Regions from separate parts of the Staphylococcus sp. GW823-FHT05F06 genome, predicted to be linked through region 1. Evidence: riboswitches for the same ligand, from Rfam matches in the RefSeq annotation. Region 1 holds a riboswitch; the other holds the start of a gene.
The links. A riboswitch is a leader RNA that binds a small molecule or an ion and turns the genes downstream of it on or off. The one in region 1 is predicted to bind S-adenosylmethionine.
Positions count from the first base shown of each region.

Region 2: linked by a shared signal. The riboswitch ahead of metK (methionine adenosyltransferase) and the one ahead of AC1Q7N_RS10330 (methionine ABC transporter ATP-binding protein) in region 1 are both predicted to bind S-adenosylmethionine.

Region 1 covers NZ_JBXAHW010000018.1:24,387-31,989, forward strand. The annotation lists gene sufC (Fe-S cluster assembly ATPase SufC) at 1-748, opposite strand, end outside; gene popT (polyprenyl-phosphate transporter PopT) at 1,070-1,930, shown strand; gene AC1Q7N_RS10310 (CsbD family protein) at 1,996-2,187, opposite strand; gene AC1Q7N_RS10315 (hypothetical protein) at 2,362-2,520, shown strand; gene AC1Q7N_RS10320 (MetQ/NlpA family ABC transporter substrate-binding protein) at 2,790-3,602, opposite strand; gene AC1Q7N_RS10325 (methionine ABC transporter permease) at 3,623-4,318, opposite strand; gene AC1Q7N_RS10330 (methionine ABC transporter ATP-binding protein) at 4,311-5,336, opposite strand; SAM riboswitch class I at 5,430-5,532, opposite strand; gene AC1Q7N_RS10335 (thioredoxin family protein) at 5,589-5,885, opposite strand; gene AC1Q7N_RS10340 (toprim domain-containing protein) at 5,878-6,264, opposite strand; gene gcvH (glycine cleavage system protein GcvH) at 6,524-6,904, opposite strand; gene AC1Q7N_RS10350 (arsenate reductase family protein) at 7,078-7,431, opposite strand; gene AC1Q7N_RS10355 (thioredoxin family protein) at 7,574-7,603, shown strand, end outside.
Region 2 covers NZ_JBXAHW010000015.1:720-8,322, reverse strand. The annotation lists gene menE (o-succinylbenzoate--CoA ligase) at 1-217, shown strand, start outside; gene menC (o-succinylbenzoate synthase) at 207-1,208, shown strand; gene yidD (membrane protein insertion efficiency factor YidD) at 1,205-1,453, opposite strand; gene ytkD (RNA deprotection pyrophosphohydrolase) at 1,524-1,991, shown strand; gene AC1Q7N_RS09580 (alpha/beta hydrolase family protein) at 1,978-2,763, shown strand; gene pckA (phosphoenolpyruvate carboxykinase (ATP)) at 2,994-4,586, opposite strand; SAM riboswitch class I at 4,738-4,847, shown strand; gene metK (methionine adenosyltransferase) at 4,956-6,155, shown strand; gene AC1Q7N_RS09565 (hypothetical protein) at 6,258-7,166, shown strand; gene AC1Q7N_RS09560 (aldo/keto reductase) at 7,346-7,603, shown strand, end outside.

The DNA.
Region 1 (7,603 bases):
CAAATTCTTCTTTAACCCATTCATAGCCTTCTTCTTCAAGGCGTTTAGCCAATTCTGGACCTCCAGATTTCACAACTTTACCACCGTACATCACATGTACTTTATCTGGTGTAATATAATTTAAAAGTCGTTGATAGTGCGTAATCATTAATGCTCCAAACTCTTCACCACGCATTTGATTAATACCTTTAGAAACCACTTTCAAAGCATCAATATCCAAACCAGAGTCAATTTCATCTAAAATAGCGAATTTCGGTTCTAACATCATTAATTGTAAAATCTCATTTCGTTTTTTCTCTCCACCAGAGAAACCTTCATTTAAATAACGTTGAGCCATATCTTTATCGATATCTAAAAAGTCCATTTGTTTATCCAATTTCTTGATGAACTGCATTAAATTAATTTCTTGTCCCTCTTCACGTTTCGCATTAATTGCTGAGCGCATAAAATCTGCGTTTGTTACCCCTGTAATTTCTGATGGATATTGCATAGCTAAAAATAAGCCTGCTTTAGCTCTCTCATCAACGTCTAACTCTAAAATATTAACGCCATCTAATAATACTTCACCTTGTGTAACTTCATAACTTGGATGTCCCATAATTGCTGACGATAATGTTGATTTACCAGTACCATTAGGTCCCATAATTGCGTGTATTTCACCAGTGTTAATTGTTAAGTTAACACCTTTTAAAATTTCTTTATCCTCGATAGACACATGTAGGTCCTTAATCTCTAATGTTGATGACATTTATATTCCCTCCGTAAAATATAAAGTTTTCTTAACTAGTTTATAATAATTTTAATCTATAGTCAAAAAGACTCATTGAATTTCAATCCACTTCATTATAACGTACTTGGTCCCTAATATAAACTTTTTAAAACACTTATTTAGATTTATTATTTAACAATAATTATTTTTATGTAATTGTTCTGAAATTCTTTAAATGATAATGGAAAGCTCACTTTCTCAATAGCCAATCTTTAGACAAAAAAGAAAATATCCCAAGAAGTTCAAATAATGTGATATTATGCACTTTAACCTTTAAAATTTTCATGAAAGGAGATTATTATGAAAAAATTCAAATGGATAAATATATTTAAAGGTTTTGGTATGGGTACAAGTGATCTCGTCCCAGGTGTAAGTGGAGGGACTATCGCTTTATTACTTGGAATTTATGATGACTTTATTAGCTCAATTAGTGGTTTGTTTTCAAGACGATTTTGGCCTAGCTTAAAATTTTTACTACCTATTTTAGTAGGGATGCTAATAGCTATAGGACTATTAAGTCAATTATTTAATTATTTGCTTAGTCAACATCATATTCCTACTATGTTATTTTTTACAGGTTTGATTCTCGGTATCATCCCTTATTTATTAACCATCTCAAATTTCAAAAAAAATTTCAGTATAATACATTATTTTATTCTATTATTAGGTATTGCTATTATAGTCGTTTTCGCATTGCTTAATCATGGAGACAAGCATTCAGGTGAAACACTTACTTTATCTTTCAGTCTTATCATTAAATATTTTATCGCAGGTGTTTTCGCTTCAAGTGCTATGTTATTACCAGGCATTTCTGGATCATTTATGTTACTTGTCTTCGGAGTATATGGGACGCTAATGTATGCTATTTCTGAACTACTTCATTTTAATTTAAATGCATTACCTATCATATTAATAGTAGGTTTCGGTATTGTAACTGGTTTTATGATTTCAAGTCGATTAATTCAATATTGTCTACATCAACACCCTACAATGACATTTGCTTTGATAATAGGCTTTGTAATCGGATCGTTGTATGCAGTTTTCCCTGGATTCCCGAAAGACTTAATCCAATGGATCATATCATTTTTCCTATTGATCACTGGCTTCTTAGTAAGTTATGTTCTTGGTAAAATTACAGCAAAAAATGAAGCATCATTTTGATATATATACAAACAAGCCCTCATATACCATAGAGTACATGAGGGCTAAATTAGAAGGACTATTAATTAGTCACCTTTATTACCTTTAAATTTATCAATAACGTCATTTGCTTTTTCTTTAACGTTTTCTACAGCTTCTTTCGCTTTACCAGAAGCTTTGTCACCTTTACCATCTTTTTCTAATTCTTTATTATCAGTAGCATTACCTACTGTTTCTTTAATATTACCTTTAGCTTGTTCAAATTTATCTTCAGCCATTTAAAATTCCTCCTTATGTTTAACTTATTAATATTGTTACCCTCTTATTTATGAGCTAAACATCTTTTATGAATTTTTTTCTCATAAAGATGATTTTACGAAAGAAACTATAAATTTACAGTAGATTATAGTATATTGAATATAAAATAATTATAAGTTGGGTTGGTATATTTTATGAAATTTATTACTATTAAAGCGATTACTGAGAAAGGGTTAGATAAAAAAGTAAATCAATTTTTAAAATCACATCCACAAATTGAAATTATCAAATTTGATTACCAAATGGGATATAGCGGTGTAAGTGTTGGTATTTTATACCGTGATAATATTTAAATAATTATAGATATGTTGTGCGTATAAAGACAATATATCTTACCTTTTACAAAACTACCTGTTCAAAAAATATGGCTAGTGAATTATAGTCATTGTTAGATAACTATAATCACAGAAAAATGTTTATGGATGTTAAAACGTATAACAAAAGTGAGTTAAAAATTAAAGGTTCAATAGCAAAAAACACGTAGATGATTTTATACTGAATCATCTACGTGTTTTTGTATATTCATGTGACAAGCGATTAAATATTATTAATTGTTTGCTATTTACTTAGCAGGTACGACAGCTCCATCATACTTATCTTTAATATAATCTTGAATTTCTTTAGATTGTAGCACTTCCATTAATACTTTGATATTTTTATCATCTTTATGACCTTTTTTAACTGCAATTAAATTTGCATATGGGTTATCTTTAGGAGATTCTAAAGCAATCGAATCTTTTTTAGGACTTAATTTTTGGTCAATCGCATAGTTAGAATTAATGATTACTGCGTCAGCGTCTTGATTTTGATAGATTTTTGGTAAATATTCTGCTGATTGTTTGTTGTTAAATTTAATATCTTTTTTGTTTTCAGTTATGTCATCAAATTTAGCATTTTCAATTTTAACGCCTTTTTTAAGTTTAATAAGACCTTCATCTACAAAGAATTTTAAGAATCGTCCTTGTTCAGCTGGGTTATTTGATACATATACTGTTGCACCTTTAGGAAGATCTTTTAAGCTTTTATATTTTTTTGAGTATACAGCCATAGGTTCTAATTCAACATTCCCAGCCGATTCAATTTTATACCCTTTTTCTTTACTTTCAGTATTTAAGTATGGTGTATGTTGGAAGAAGTTCGCATCGATTTCACCTTTGTCTAATAATTTATTAGGCGTTGTGTAATCGTTAATTGATTTGATTTTTAAATCATAACCTTTTTTCTTCAATAATGGTTTTGCTTTTTCTAAAATTTCAGCGTGTGGTGCTGGAGATGCACCTACTGTGATAGTTTTTTCCTTATCTTTACCTCCACCACATGCAGCTAAGGCAATCGTTAAAGCCAATACTAAAATAATTCCGAATAATTTTTTCATAGAATATAATCCCCTTTTCTTTAGCGTTTATCGATTTTATTTGTAAGCCAATCCCCTAGGAACTGGATTATAAATACAATAATTAAAATAAATACTGTTGAAACTAAAATGACATCATTTTGATTTCGAGTAAATCCTGTTAAATATGCTAAATTACCTAAACCGCCTGCGCCAATAACACCTGCAATAGCTGTAGAACCTACCAAAGCAATTGCAGTAACGGTAATACCTGAAACTAAAGCAGGCATTGCTTCAGGAAGTAGCACTTTTCTCACAACTATCGAAGTGTTCGCTCCCATTGACCAAGCAGCCTCTATAACACCTTTATCAATTTCTTTAAAAGCAATCTCGACCAATCTAGCGTAGAATGGTGCTGCACCAATAATAAGTGCTGGTAATGCACCAGTTGGCCCACTGATTGTTCCGAGAAGTATACTTGTAAATGGAATTAACAGTAAAATTAATATGATAAATGGAATTGCTCTAAATAAATTAACAATGAATGACACAATCGTGTAGAAAATCTTAGCAGCCAATGAGTTACTTTTCGCAGATAAAAAGAGTAATACCCCTAATATAAGTCCAAAGACAAATGCAAAAAGCGTCGAAACAACAGTCATATATAGAGTTTCTAAAATTGCCTGCCAAACCTCTGGCCACTGAACATTTGGCATTGTCACCATTTCGTGAAATATTTCACCATAAGATTTACCCATGTTTTAGCACCTCCACATTAACGTGTTGTTCGTGAAGATTATGTTTAAATTGCTTGAAATGTTCTTCACTTATATGTGGTATGTGAATAACTAAAAATCCAAGCGAACCGTTTTTAGTATTCTTAATATCTGCTTCAAGAATATTCACATCTATGTTATGCGTCTTCGTCATATAAGATATGATAGGCTCAGTTGTATTTTCACCAGTAAAGTTTAACCTCACGATATATGCATCATGATCTAATGGCTCCAAATACTCTAAAGAATCTTCAAAATCATCGTTTAAATCATCTTTCACAAAACGTTTTGTTACTTCGTGTTGTGGATTCTCAAATACTTTACTTACCGCTCCCTGTTCGATAACTTTACCGTTTTCCATTACAGCAACTTCATCACAAATTCTTCGTATAACATGCATTTCATGTGTTATAAGTACAATAGTTAAATTTTGTTGTTCCCTTACCTTCAATAATAAATCTAGAATTTCATCTGTAGTTTGTGGATCTAATGCACTTGTTGCCTCATCGCATAACAATACATCTGGATCATTAGCTAATGCTCTCGCAATACCCACTCTTTGTTTTTGTCCGCCTGATAATTCAGACGGATACGCACTTTCTCGACCTTTTAGGCCGACAAGTTCAATGAGTTCCAATGCTTTTTGTTTAGCTAGACCACTTGGAACGCCAGCAATTTCTAATGGAAATGTTACATTTTTCAATACATTTCTTGACCATAGAAGGTTAAAATGTTGAAAAATCATACTCACTTTTTGTCGTTTTTTTCGTAACTGTGATTTAGATAATTGACTTATATTGTCACCATCTATAATGATTTCACCTGACGTTGGAGATTCTAAGTTGTTAAACATTCTTATAAGCGTACTTTTGCCAGCTCCTGAGAAACCAATCACACCAAAAATAGAGCCGGATTCAATGTTTAAATCAACGTGATCAACAGCAAGAACATCTTTATCCTTGGTATGATAGCGTTTAACAATTTGGTTTAGCTTAATCACGTTAATAGCCTCCTTATGTTGCTTAGTAATCAAATTAAAAATGCTTTCTCAATTTTTAGAAAATTTGAGAAAGCATTTGTTGAAATGTTCTTTCTCTCATCTTCTAAAGTTATACTTTATGTGAATTGGCACCATTTCTATTTTAGACGGTTGCCGGGCTTCTTAGGGCACATCCCTCCACCTCTCTCGATAAGAGTTAAAGCATATTTAATTTGTATTAATCCTACCATCGTACTAATGTTTCGTCAATAATTATTTTAAATTTTCTAACAAATAAGTAACTGACTGAAATGCGTAGATTCTTTTTATCTCTTCCTCTCTACGCATAAGCAACAAAACAGGAACAGACATAATTTGTTTCTCTTTACTCCATTCAGGATAAAAATTAAGATCTATTTTTTTTATTGGCAATTGTAAGATTTCATTAGCAATATCCAACATCCTTTCAGAAATCTTACATGTTCCACACATTGGTGTATAACCAAATATGAGATGTTTTTCTTTATTAAAATTAACAGTTATGTCTTCAATATCCTTCAATTTATTCATTTACTAAAACTAGCCTTTCAGTTTTTAAATTATTCATAAGTTTCTTTTCTTTTTTTACATTAAAACCATATCTACTTAATACATGTGCTAAATAATTTTTAGGACACTTAGCAACCTCACAAAACGTTTTATCAACATAAATATGTTCACTTTCGCTTAAATAACGTTTAAACCATTTTCTAATTTTTTCACCCTCATCATCAGAATCGGCAAGAACATAAACTTGTTTGTCATAAAGTGTTTCTATCATGTTGTCTATCTTATCTATACTCATAGTCCCATGTGTACAAATGATATTTGCAGGTTCAGCGATTACTTGTTGTACTCTTTTCTTATCCGATTTACCTTCAACAATAATAACCTTATTTACAATAGCCATGTCAATCCACCTTCTAAGCGTCAAAGTAACTATCACTATCATCATTCACAAAATCCCCAAAACCTAAACATTTAGTGACACTGCAATTTTTAATTGCTAGTGTCACTTATGCTTGAGCTTTGCTCAAGCGTTCCTCTTTTTCACTGCAATTTTTAATTGCTTGTGTCACTTATGTATGGGCTTTGGCTTACGTTCCAGATTAAAGTTGTTCCTTATAAAAAAACTCCTTGATTAAATCTAATCGAGGAGTTTGCAATCATTATTCACCAATCATTTCTGAGTATTGATCTGCTGATAATAATTCTTCTAATTGACTATCGTCACTAATTTCAATTTTAACCATCCATGCTTTTTCGTATGGCGATTCATTTACAAATTCTGGGCTATCTTCCAATTCTTCATTAACTTCAACAATTTTCCCAGAAATTGGCGCATACAACTCTGATACTGTTTTTACTGATTCCACACTACCGAATGTGTCACCTTCATTTAATTCATCGTCAGTTTCAGGTAGCTCAACAAATACGATATCACCTAATTCGTTTTGTGCGTATTCTGTAATACCAACTGTTGCTACATTATTTTCAATTTTAACCCACTCATGCTCTTTAGAATATTTAAATTCGCTCGGTACTGCCACGAGAATCCCCTCCTGATTAATTTAATTACAATTTAATGATGCCACACACATATTATTCATTCAACTATTATTACAAAGAATAAATGAATTAAAATTCGTTTTTAAATATACAAAACACCATTTTAATTTATATTTTTTTATTAATGTTCACTTTCTCTAAATTAATATCACACCTATAACCATTGGTGTTGATACTCATTTTCTTTAAATCCTAAAGTCAAATGGTTACCAGAAATAGCTAATGGACGTTTAACCAACATTCCATCTGAAGCAAGTAGTTCTAGTTTTTCATCATCAGACATATTTTTAAGTTTCTCTTTTAAATTTAATTCGCGATATTTGATACCATGTGTATTAAACAACTTATTAATATTCACACCCGTTTTATCTACGATATTTTTGAATTCTTTTTTAGTCGGTGTATGTTGAACAATATCAATGGATTCATAATTCACATCGTGCTCATCTAAAAACTTTGCAGCCTTTTTGCACGTTGTGCATTTCGGATACTGATAAAATTTAATCAATTACCTTTTACCTCCTTCTCTCTATTAACTTAAATATATCATGATATTTAATTGAACGCTTTAATTTTCAAGCTAATATTTTTGTTAATGTGCAGTCATTCGTTATAATAAGTTTACCAAATTACAAAAGGAGTAGATAGTGATGAAAAATATTCATCAAACCGAAGAATTT
Region 2 (7,603 bases), on a different contig from region 1:
TGATACTTGGGGTCAAGTACCAATATTATATTATGTGACAAATCAAGATATTAATCAAACTGAATTAATAGAACATTTTGAGAATCATTTAGCTAGATATAAAATTCCTAAAAAATATTATCAGGTCAAATCTTTACCTTATACATCGACAGGTAAATTACAACGTAAAAAGGTCAAAAGTGAAGACTTGAATGAGGGAAAGAATAATGAAAGTTAAGGCAATCAATCTATATACTTATAAGGAACCTTTTAAATCACCAATTTCAACACCGAAAGTGAAGTTAACGCATCGAGAAAGTTTGTTTACGGAAATAGTAACTTATAGTGGAGAAACTTATTATGGAGAATGTAATGCATTTTTAACTAATTGGTATGATAAAGAAACAATACTCACAGTCGTAAACAGATTAAGACAGTGGATACCGCAAGTACTTCATAAAGATATGACATCTTTTGATTCATGGTTACCTTACCTAAATCAAATGAATGATGTGCCAGCTGCTAGATCAATGGTTGTCATGGCTGTTTATCAAATGTATAACGACTTGCATGATTTTGAAGTACAATACGGTGCTACAGTTAGTGGCTTAACTAATAGTCAAATTGAAACATTATTAGAAACAAGACCGAAACGTATAAAACTTAAATGGTCAACATCACTCATCAAAGATCTTGAAACTATACGTTTATTAAATTTTGATTGTGATATTGCTATAGATGCAAATGAATCATTAACAAAGCCATCATTTTTACAATTAGCCAACGTAAATACATCAGATATTATATATATTGAAGAACCTTTTAAAATTCTAGAAGATTTAAATGATATTGATATGTCTATTTTTCCTAGAATTGCCATCGATGAAAAGGCACTTTCTATAGAAAAAATACAATCAATAATTCAGCAATATCCCATACAAGTCGTCGTGTTAAAACCATTTAGACTTGGGGGAATAGATAGAATGTTAAACGCCATGAAAATTTTGAAAGAAAAAAATATAAGGTTTGTAGTTGGGGGCATGTATGAGTTTGGTCTAAGTAGATATTTTACAGCAATGTTAGCTAAAGAAGGAAGTTATCCGGGTGATATTACGCCACACGGTTATTATTTTTCTAACGATATCGTAGAGACAAGTGGCATATTAAAAGGGGGAATGATTTATTTCACTCCCCCTAAAGTCAAACGTTCTTTACTTAACAAAGTTTAATGATGATGTGTGGTTTTAGAATTTTTATCTTTTTTTAATGGAACAGGATCAAAGCCACCTTTATGCAATGGATGACATTTAAGTATGCGTCGTACACCGAGATAAAGTCCCTTTAGTGCACCATGGTATTCGATGGCTTCTCTAGTGTATTGTGAACATGTTGGATAAAATCGACATGTTGGTGGTGTAAGTGGCGAAATAAAACGTTGATAAAATACAACTAGAGATAATAATATTTTTTTCAACATTGATAAAGGCCTCCAACTAAATATTTAATAATTATATTTTAACACAGGATGAGAGGAAGTGAGGAACGTGGAGTTTGAGGATAAAGATGGAAGGATTGTAACATTGAACTATAAAAATGAAAATGATATGCCTAATGGCAATCACGTTCTTGCAATTCCGGTATACAATAATCAGTTATTATTTACAAACCATCAACATCGTGGGATAGAGTTTCCTGGTGGTAAAGTTGAAATAAGCGAACAAAGTAAAGAAGCAGTAATTAGAGAACTATACGAAGAGACGGGGGCAATCGCAAAATTTATCTATTATTTTGCACAGTATAGTATAAAAATGGAGCATGATGAGCCGTTTATAAAGGACGTTTACTTCGTTGAAGTAAGTCATTTGGAATATGTAGATACCTATTACGAGACTTTAGGCCCTTGTCTTTATCATCAAATTAATGATATTCCTTTAAATAAAAGAAGTTTTTTAATCAATGATAAGGCGATTCTTCATTGTTTGGAAAGGGTGAAAACACTTGGATTTTATTAAGGAAAAGCGCATGCCAATCGAATATGAAACTCATTTTTTTAATGAAGTAACATATCTTGTAGATTATTTAAAAGTCAAGGCTCTGATGATGATTCCGAAAAATAAAAAAGATATCAAACGTATCGTTATATACTTAAGAGGTGGTAAAGGGCAAGTTGGAAGAGTGAGAGCTGCAAGACTTATGCAATTTGCAAATGAATATACTTTAGTTATAGGTCCTTACTATAGAGGAAATAATGGAAGTGAAGGAAGAGATGAATTTTACCGCGGTGATTTAAATGATGTAACGCATTTGATTCGACTTTTAAATCAAAACTATCCTTCTGCATTTATACATATGGTAGGATTTTCACGTGGAGGTCTACAAGGATTACTTACTTTTAATGATTTGCCTGTAGATAGTTATATGATTTGGGGTGGCGTATCTGATATACATTTAATGTATGAAGAACGAGTTGACTTGAGAGGTATGCTACGACGAATGGTTGGACATCCAAAAAAAGATGCGAAAGCTTATAAAAGCAGAGATGCAATGCAATTTATAAAAAAAGATAGTCCTCCTATTCTCATTATTCATGGTGGCAAAGATATTCAAGTTGGAATACATCAAGCTTATGATTTAGAAAAAAAATTAAAATCCAAAGGAATTTATTATCAAACCTATTATCAATTGGATGAAGGTCATGTACCACGACCTCCTGCGATGAGAGACGTAATTCGATATATACATCAATGGATGAACGACGTCGAAAATAAAAATTTAAATATATAGTGACAATGGATTATACAAGTTGATGATAGCAATGTAGATATTAGGAATAATTAGTTATTAAATAAAGAGACTGTTTGAAACTCTAGAAATGTATTATCATATCCAGATATCCTCAAATAAATGTATTATTATTTCCATCGTCATTTAAATAAAAATTTAAGTGCCCGAGATATTAAAAGCTTTCTCAGGCACAATGCTTTTAAATTTAGCGTGATAAATGTGTATATTAATTATTGATTAAATGCACCTTTGTTGGCAATATGTTCAACTTCCTTGCCGAATTTTTTAAAGTTATTATTAAAGCGTTGAATCAAATCGTAAGCTTGTACTTTGTAGTTATCTTTATTGTTCCAAGCATTGATAGGATTCAGAATAGTTGTAGGTATACTGTCAATCTGAACTGGAATATTTAAGCCAAATGTATCATCTTTAATATATTTAGTATTTTTTAATTTACCTGATATAGCTTGATCTACCATTTCACGAGTATAGTGTAGACTAATTCTTCGCCCTATACCATATTTACCACCTGTCCATCCAGTATTTACTAGATATACATCTACATCATGAATATCGATTAAATTTCCAAGTAAATCAGCGTACTTTGTTGGACTTAAAGGTAAGAATGGTGCACCAAAGCAAGTTGAAAACGAAGGTTGAGGTTCAGTAACACCACGTTCTGTTCCAGCTAGTTTAGACGTGAATCCACTTAAGAAATGATACATTGCTTGATCTTTAGTTAGCTTAGAAATAGGAGGGATAACTCCAAATGCATCAGCGGTTAAGAAAATAATCGTATTCGGATGTGCTGCCTTTGAAGGTGTAACAATATTCTCTATATAGTCAATAGGGTAGGCGGCGCGAGTGTTTTCAGTATAGGTGTTATCATCAAAATCTACCGTACCGTCATCATTTGTAACTGTGTTTTCTAATATTGTTCCGTATTTAATAGCATTATAAATTTGAGGCTCTTTCTGTTTAGATAAATGAATTGCTTTTGCATAACATCCACCCTCAATATTAAAAACGCCATTTTTATTCCAACCATGTTCATCGTCACCAATTAACTTACGTTTTGGATCGGCAGAAAGCGTCGTCTTACCAGTTCCTGATAATCCAAAGAATAGTGCTACATCTCCTTTTTCTCCAACATTAGCTGAACAATGCATACTCATGATATCCTGCATTGGAAGCAAATAGTTCATTACAGAGAAAATACCTTTTTTCATTTCACCAGCATATTCTGTGCCACCAATTAAAATCACTTTATGTTTAAAAGATATAATGACAAATGTTTCACTATGTGTCCCATCTAATTTGGGATTAGCTTTAAAGTGAGGTGCTGAAACAATTGTGAAGTTGGGTTTTATATTTTGAGCTTCATCTATAGATTCTGGACGAATAAACATGTTACGAGCAAATAAATTATGCCAAGCTAATTCATTTATCACCTTAAGTTTAAGACGTGACTCTTTATCGCTCCCTGCATATCCACTAAATATGTAAAGTTCCTCTTTCTGATTTAAATAATCGAGTACTTTATTGTAAAGTTTTAGAAATGTTTCTTCATCCATGGGCTGATTGATATCTCCCCAATTTATATTATCCTTATACGATGGTTCAGTGACTATAAATTTATCTTTAGGTGAACGACCAGTGTACTTACCTGTTTTAACATTTATTGCCCCCAGTTCAGTTAACTCACCCTCATGATTTTTTAAAATTTTTTTGTATAATTGTGTTGATGATAGTTGAAAATGTGATGTAGCTTTTTCTATTAGCTGATTTATCTTAAGTGTTTCTGTGTATGTATCTATAGACATACCCAATCCCTCCATACGATAATTTATGTAAGCCCTTACATTTAGATAGTATAACATACCGATTGAATTTATCCACTTTAAAATAGAAATAGTGACAATGTATAAAATTGACAACATACTTTGAATTAGATATTATTAAGTTTAACGGATTCTCTTATCCTGAGTGGTGGAGGGACATGGACCCAATGAAACCCAGCAACCTCTTTATTTAAAGAAAGGTGCCAAACCGTTTGCAGACAAATATGGTCTGAACGATAAGAGCGAATGGACGTTTAAGAGCCTTCTCTCTATCTATATAGTGAAGAAGGCTCTTTTATTTAGCTCTCATATTTAAAGAGAATTTTCGTAATTTATTTAAAGGAGAAAATGATGACATACAATAAACGATTATTTACCTCAGAATCAGTTACTGAAGGCCATCCTGATAAAATTGCTGACCAAGTTTCAGATGCCATTCTTGATGAAATATTAAAGGATGATCCCAATGCTCGTGTAGCATGTGAAACAACAGTAACAACAGGAATGGCACTTATTTCTGGAGAAATCTCAACAACTACTTATGTAGATATTCCTAAAGTGGTGAGAGAAACGATTAAAGATATTGGTTATACTAGAGCAAAATATGGTTATGATTCACAAACAATGGCAGTGTTAACTGCGATTGATGAACAGTCTCCTGATATTGCACAGGGTGTAGACAAAGCTCTTGAGTATCGAAATGATATTTCTGAAGAAGAAATTGAAGCAACAGGTGCAGGTGACCAAGGATTAATGTTTGGATATGCAACTGATGAAACTGATACGTATATGCCTCTACCTATATTCCTGTCGCATCAACTTGCTAAACGATTGGCTGATGTACGAAAAGATGAAATTTTAGATTATCTTCGTCCAGATGGAAAAGTACAGGTGACTGTTGAATATGGTGAAGATGACAAACCTAGACGTATTGATACCATTGTAGTTTCTACACAACATGCTGAAGATGTAGAGTTAGCACAAATTGAAAAAGACATTAAAACGCATGTTATTTACCCAACTGTAGATAAAGCTTTATTAGATGATGAAACTAAATTTTACATTAACCCGACTGGACGTTTCGTTATTGGAGGACCTCAAGGAGATGCTGGTTTAACTGGACGTAAAATTATAGTTGATACGTATGGTGGTTATGCCCGTCATGGTGGAGGTTGTTTTAGTGGTAAAGATCCTACTAAAGTAGATCGTTCAGCAGCTTATGCAGCAAGATATGTAGCTAAAAATATTGTTGCAGCTGGTTTAGCTAAACAATGTGAAGTACAACTTGCATATGCAATTGGTGTAGCAGAACCCGTTTCCATTTCAATTAATACGTTTGATACTGGAAAGGTTTCAGAAGCACGTTTAGTTGAAGCTGTAAGAAAGCATTTTGATTTAAGACCAGCAGGTATCATTAAAATGTTAGACTTAAAACAACCGATATATAGACAAACAGCAGCGTATGGTCATTTTGGACGTACAGACGTATTGTTACCATGGGAAAAATTAGATAAAGTCAATGTTTTAAAAGATGCTGTTGAAATTCAATGACTTGTAAAATAGAAAATAAATAATTATAAAATATATGTCGAAAATAAGCCTTTTTTCTATTATAATTAGAGTTATTGAAACTGATAAAGGAGCGTTGTTTTAATGGATTTTTCTTCACCGACAGTAATTGGCTTAATTGTTGCAATACTTGTGGCTGTTTTATTCTTTATACTCTTCTTAATAGCGAACCATAGTAAGAAGAAAGTGAAGAATCAAACAGAAGCACATTATAAAGAAAAAGAACAACATCTAAAAGAATCTCATGAAGAAGCTTTAGAAAAAGAGAGAGTTGAGAATAAAAAAGTTGTTACAAAACAAAAAGAAGATTTTGACGTGACAGTTAGTAACAAAAATCGTGAAATTGATGCGTTGAAACTATTCTCAAAAAATCATAGTGAATATGTTACAGATATGCGATTAATTGGTATTCGTGAGAGACTAGTAAATGAAAAGAGAATACGCCCTGAAGATATGCATATTATGGCAAATATTTTCTTGCCTAGTAATGAGTTAACTAATATTGAACGTGTGAGTCATCTTGTACTTACACGAACTGGCTTATATATAATTGATTCTCAATTATTAAAAGGCCATGTTTATAATGGTATTAGTGGTGCGCAATTTAAAGAATTACCTACGATGTCACAAGTTTTTGACACGCTCGACTTAGATTCATCACAGCCACAGACATTGGTCTTAGATCAAAATGAAGATCAACATTCATTATCTTTTGTTAATTATTCAGATAAGATTAAACATATTGAAAAATTAGCAGGAGATTTACAAAATGAATTGAATACCAAATATACGCCTACATCAATACTGTATTTTAATCCTAAAAAGGATAATGATGTTACAATTTCTCATTATACGCAGTCATCAAATGTTAAAGTTTTAGTTGGTCCTGAACAATTAGATGAATTCTTCAACAAGTTTGTTTTCCATGGACGCATACAGTACAATGTGGATGATTTACAAGATATCATGGTTAAAATCGAGTCATTCAATTAAATTATTAAAGAAATACTTTATTTTTCATATGAGTGCTTATTATAGTCTTCAAAACAATTACTACAAATTAATTGTTTTGAAGGCTTTTTTGATTTGATAGTATTACTTTTTTAAATAGTAAAAAGAGGGTATGTATTACTAGTAAACTTTTCAATTACAATGATTAAAGGAGAGATTATATGGAGACGGTTCAATTTTATAACGGAAGAACAATGCCGAAAATAGGGCTCGGAACTTATAGAGTAAAAGATGGCGATGAATGTAGAGAATCTGTAAAATATGCTATCGAACGGGGTTATAGAAGTATAGATACGGCAATGATTTATGGTAACGAAGAAACGGTAGGTCAAGGTATTAAAGAAGGATTAGAATCGACTGGTTTAAGTCGTGAAGATTTATTTATAACTTCTAAATTATGGCTAACTGATTTTGGACGT